One region of the Streptomyces sp. NPDC002676 genome, then DNA from elsewhere that is predicted to be linked to it. Evidence: predicted binding sites of a transcription regulator. Region 1 holds the regulator's gene; the other holds the start of a gene.
What was found. Region 1 encodes HrcA, which represses chaperone genes, less so after heat shock. Its sites were predicted from a motif close to TTNGCACTCNGNNNNNCNGAGTGCNAA; they were not measured.
Positions count from the first base shown of each region.

Region 2: the regulator HrcA is predicted to act here: its motif matches at 1,058-1,084, upstream of groL (chaperonin GroEL).

Region 1 covers NZ_JBSFVT010000001.1:530,718-533,113, reverse strand. Annotated here, with positions in the region: gene dnaJ (molecular chaperone DnaJ) at 1-1,028, opposite strand, end outside; gene hrcA (heat-inducible transcriptional repressor HrcA) at 1,029-2,045, opposite strand; gene ACWD3E_RS02360 (MBL fold metallo-hydrolase) at 2,230-2,396, shown strand, end outside.
Region 2 covers NZ_JBSFVT010000004.1:416,031-418,426, reverse strand. Annotated here, with positions in the region: gene thrC (threonine synthase) at 1-39, shown strand, start outside; gene ACWD3E_RS15205 (MoaD/ThiS family protein) at 36-314, shown strand; gene ACWD3E_RS15200 (cold-shock protein) at 734-937, shown strand; gene groL (chaperonin GroEL) at 1,246-2,396, shown strand, end outside.

The DNA of each region.
Region 1 (2,396 bases):
AGCCGCTCCTGCTCCGGATCCAGCTTGGTCGGCGTCTGCACCTCGACGTGCACGATCAGGTCACCCCGCCCGCCACCCCGCAGATGCGTGACACCACGGTTGTGCAGCGGAATCGACTGCCCGGACTGCGTACCGGGCCGGATGTCGACCTCCTCCAGCCCGTCCAGCGTCTCCAGCGGCACCTTCGTGCCGAGGGCCGCCGCCGTCATCGGGATGGTGACCGTGCAGTGCAGGTCGTCGCCGCGCCGCTGGAACATCGGGTGCGGCAGCTCGTGGATCTCGACGTAGAGGTCACCGGCGGGACCGCCGCCCGGCCCGACCTCACCCTCACCGGCGAGCTGGATCCGCGTGCCGTTGTCGACACCGGCCGGGATCTTCACCGTAAGAGTGCGGCGGGAGCGGACACGCCCGTCGCCTGCGCACTCCGGGCAAGGGTTCGGCACGACCGTGCCGAAGCCCTGGCACTGGGGGCAGGGCCGCGAGGTCATGACCTGGCCCAGGAAGGAGCGGGTGACCTGCGAGACCTCACCGCGGCCCCGGCACATGTCACACGTCTGGGCGGAGGTGCCCGGCGCCGCGCCCTCACCGCTGCAGGTGTTGCAGACGACCGCCGTGTCGACCTGGATCTCCTTGGTCGTCCCGAAGGCCGCCTCGTCCAGCTCGACGTCGATGCGGATCATCGCGTCCTGGCCGCGCCGGGTGCGCGAGCGCGGGCCGCGCTGCGACGCCGTGCCGAAGAACGCGTCCATGATGTCGGAGAAGTTGCCGAAGCCACCGGCCCCGAAGCCGCCCGCACCGGCCCCGCCCGACTGCGAGAGCGGGTCGCCGCCGAGGTCGTAGACCTGCTTCTTCTGCGGGTCCGACAACACCTCGTAAGCGGCGTTGATCTCCTTGAACCGCTCCTGGGTCTTCGGATCGGGGTTGACGTCCGGATGCAGCTCGCGCGCGAGCCTGCGGAACGCCTTCTTGATCTCATCCTGCGACGCGTCGCGGCGCACGCCGAGAACGGCGTAGTAGTCCGTGGCCACTTACGACTCCGCCAGGATCTGTCCGACGTACCGTGCCACTGCGCGTACCGCTCCCATCGTTCCCGGGTAGTCCATGCGGGTCGGTCCGACCACGCCGAGCTTGGCGACTGCCTCGCCGCCCGAACCGTAGCCGACCGACACGACGGAGGTGGAGTTGAGTCCCTCATGGGCGTTCTCGTGCCCGATGCGCACGGTCACGCCCGGATCCTTCGCCTCGCCCAGGAGCTTGAGGAGCACGACCTGCTCCTCCAGCGCCTCGAGCACCGGCCGGATCGTGAGGGGAAAGTCATGTCCGAAGCGGGTCAGATTGGCGGTTCCGCCGATCATCAGCCGCTCCTCGTTCTCCTCGACGAGCGTCTCCAGCAGTGTGGAGAGCACCATCGAGACCGTGCCGCGGTCCTCGGCCTCGAAGGCCTCGGGCAGGTCCTCGACCAGCCGCGGCACGTCCGTGAACCGGCGCCCCGCGACCCGGCTGTTCAGCCGCGCCCGCAGATCCGCCAGCGAGGACTCGCCGAACGGCGCCGGGCAGTCGACCATCCGCTGCTCGACCCGGCCGGTGTCCGTGATCAGCACGAGCATCACGCGCGCGGGAGCGAGCGAGAGCAGTTCCACGTGCCGCACGGTGGACCGGGTCAGCGACGGGTACTGCACGACGGCGACCTGCCGTGTGAGCTGCGCGAGCAGCCGCACGGTCCGCGCCACGACGTCGTCGAGATCGACGGCGCCGTCCAGGAAGTTCTGGATCGCCCGCCGCTCCGGCGCGGTCATCGGCTTGACGCCGGCGAGCTTGTCGACGAACAGCCGGTAACCCTTGTCGGTGGGGATCCGCCCCGCACTGGTGTGCGGCTGCGCGATGAACCCCTCGTCCTCCAGGGCCGCCATGTCGTTGCGCACGGTTGCCGGGGAGACGCCGAGGTTGTGCCGCTCGGTGAGCGCCTTCGAGCCCACTGGCTCCTCGGTGCCCACGTAGTCCTGGACGATGGCGCGCAGCACCTGAAGCCTGCGTTCACTCAGCATTCGCGCGCACCTCCAGCACGTCGTCCCTGGGCCCTTCGGGTCGTCCGCCTGGCACTCTTCGCACGCGAGTGCCAGCCTTCCCCGGCCCAGTGTACGGCTGTGGGGTACGCCCCGGGCAAGGCCGGTCCCCGCGCCACCGTGCCCGGTCCGTGTTCAGGATGACCGTTGTCGCTAGCGTCGCGGTATGACGGTGACTTGGGAAGAGGTGGAGTGGGAGCGGCTCGCCGCGGGGGTCGGACGGTGCCGGCTGCCCGGCTGGGACTGCACCGTGGGGCTGGTTCTGGGGGAGGGTACGGCGCTCTTGGTGGACGCCGGGTCGAGCCTGGCCGAGGGCGCGCGGGTGCGGGCGCG
Region 2 (2,396 bases), on a different contig from region 1:
CCGAACCTGGACTCCTTCCGAGAGGCTGGTCTCGCATGAGTGTGACCGTTCGTATCCCCACCATCCTGCGCACGTACACCGGTGGCCAGGCCGAGGTCACGGCCGAGGGTGCGACCCTCGCCGAGGTCATCACGGACCTGGAGAAGAACCACACCGGCATCGCCGCGCGTGTGCTGGACGACCAGGGCAAGCTGCGCCGCTTCGTGAACGTCTACGTGAACGACGACGACGTCCGCTTCGAGCAGGGCCTGGAGACGGCGACCCCGGACGGTGCCGGCGTCTCCATCATTCCGGCGGTCGCCGGCGGCTGCTGAGGCCTGAGTCACACACTGTTCCTTGAATTGCCCCCTCCGTGAGAGAAACGGAGGGGGCAATTCTGCGTGATTGAGCGCGGTAGAGTTGGGGAACGCGCTCCTGGCCCTCGGGTCGGAAGCCCTGGATTCATGCCGCATGCCCGACAAGAAGCAGCCAAAATGCACGGGTTTTATGCGGCTTTTGTTGCCTTTACGGGGCCCGACTTGCCCTGAATTCAGGCGAATTCTCGCCAGATTCCGGATGCCGCTCGTCCAGATTTCTCGTCCGATTGACCTGTTGCAGACGGCAGTTGGACAGATACATTCAGCCGCGGTCGACGCGTTCCGGCGCACGCCCCCGACCAATTCTGGGGGGTGAGGTCTGACCCGGGTCCGCGAAGTGTGGATCTGTGCAAGGGCCAGTAATAGGGGAGTTAGGCATGGCTCAGGGCACCGTCAAGTGGTTCAACGCGGAGAAGGGGTACGGCTTCATCGCGGTCGACGGTGGTGCGGACGTCTTCGTCCACTACAGCGCCATTCAGATGGACGGCTACCGCACCCTGGAAGAGGGCCAGCGGGTGGAGTTCGAGATCTCGCAGGGCCAGAAGGGCCCGCAGGCCGACATGGTCCGCCTCAGCGCCTGAACGTTTCTTGCCGAAGGGCCCGCACCTCGCACAGGGTGCGGGCCCTTCGCTGTGCCCGGGGTTCGTCCGGGGTCCGCTGTTCGCGGGCGGCTGACGGGGGCTGCCGTACCCCGAGAGGCGCTTGCACTCTCCATGCCCGAGTGCTAATCATTGCGTTAGCACTCTGAAGGTGAGAGTGACAGTGAGGACCGGGTCGGTGAGGCCCGCAGGCCAAGTGGGGCAAGGAACCACGGGGCAGGCGAGCCGTCCGTCGCGGGCGCGGGCGCGGTCCGAAGGAATCACCCCCAGTCCTGGAGGGACCACTTCACATGGCCAAGATCATCGCGTTCGACGAGGAGGCGCGGCGCGGCCTCGAGCGCGGCATGAACCAGCTCGCGGACGCCGTGAAGGTGACGCTCGGCCCCAAGGGCCGCAACGTCGTCCTCGAGAAGAAGTGGGGCGCCCCCACGATCACCAACGATGGTGTGTCCATCGCCAAGGAGATCGAGCTGGAGGACCCGTACGAGAAGATCGGCGCCGAGCTGGTCAAGGAAGTCGCCAAGAAGACGGACGACGTCGCCGGTGACGGTACGACCACCGCGACCGTGCTCGCCCAGGCCCTGGTCAAGGAAGGCCTGCGCAACGTCGCCGCCGGTGCCAACCCGATGGCCCTGAAGCGCGGTATCGAGAAGGCCGTCGAGGCCGTCTCCGCCGCCCTGCTGGAGCAGGCGAAGGACGTCGAGACCAAGGAGCAGATCGCCTCCACCGCGTCCATCTCCGCCGCCGACACCCAGATCGGCGAGCTGATCGCCGAGGCCATGGACAAGGTCGGCAAGGAAGGCGTCATCACCGTCGAGGAGAGCAACACCTTCGGCCTGGAGCTTGAGCTCACCGAGGGCATGCGCTTCGACAAGGGCTACATCTCCGCCTACTTCGCGACCGACATGGAGCGCATGGAGGCGGTGCTCGAGGACCCGTACATCCTCATCGCCAACTCCAAGATCTCCTCGGTCAAGGACCTGCTCCCGCTGCTGGAGAAGGTCATGCAGTCGGGCAAGCCGCTGCTGATCATCGCCGAGGACGTCGAGGGCGAGGCCCTGTCGACCCTGGTCGTCAACAAGATCCGTGGCACCTTCAAGTCCGTCGCCGTCAAGGCCCCGGGCTTCGGTGACCGCCGCAAGGCCATGCTCGGCGACATCGCCATCCTCACGGGCGGCGAGGTCATCTCCGAGGAGGTCGGCCTCAAGCTGGAGAACGCCACCCTCGACCTGCTGGGCAAGGCCCGCAAGGTGGTCATCACCAAGGACGAGACCACCATCGTCGACGGTGCCGGTTCCTCCGAGCAGGTCGCGGGCCGCGTGAACCAGATCCGCGCCGAGATCGAGAACAGCGACTCCGACTACGACCGCGAGAAGCTGCAGGAGCGCCTGGCGAAGCTCGCCGGCGGTGTCGCGGTCATCAAGGCCGGCGCCGCCACCGA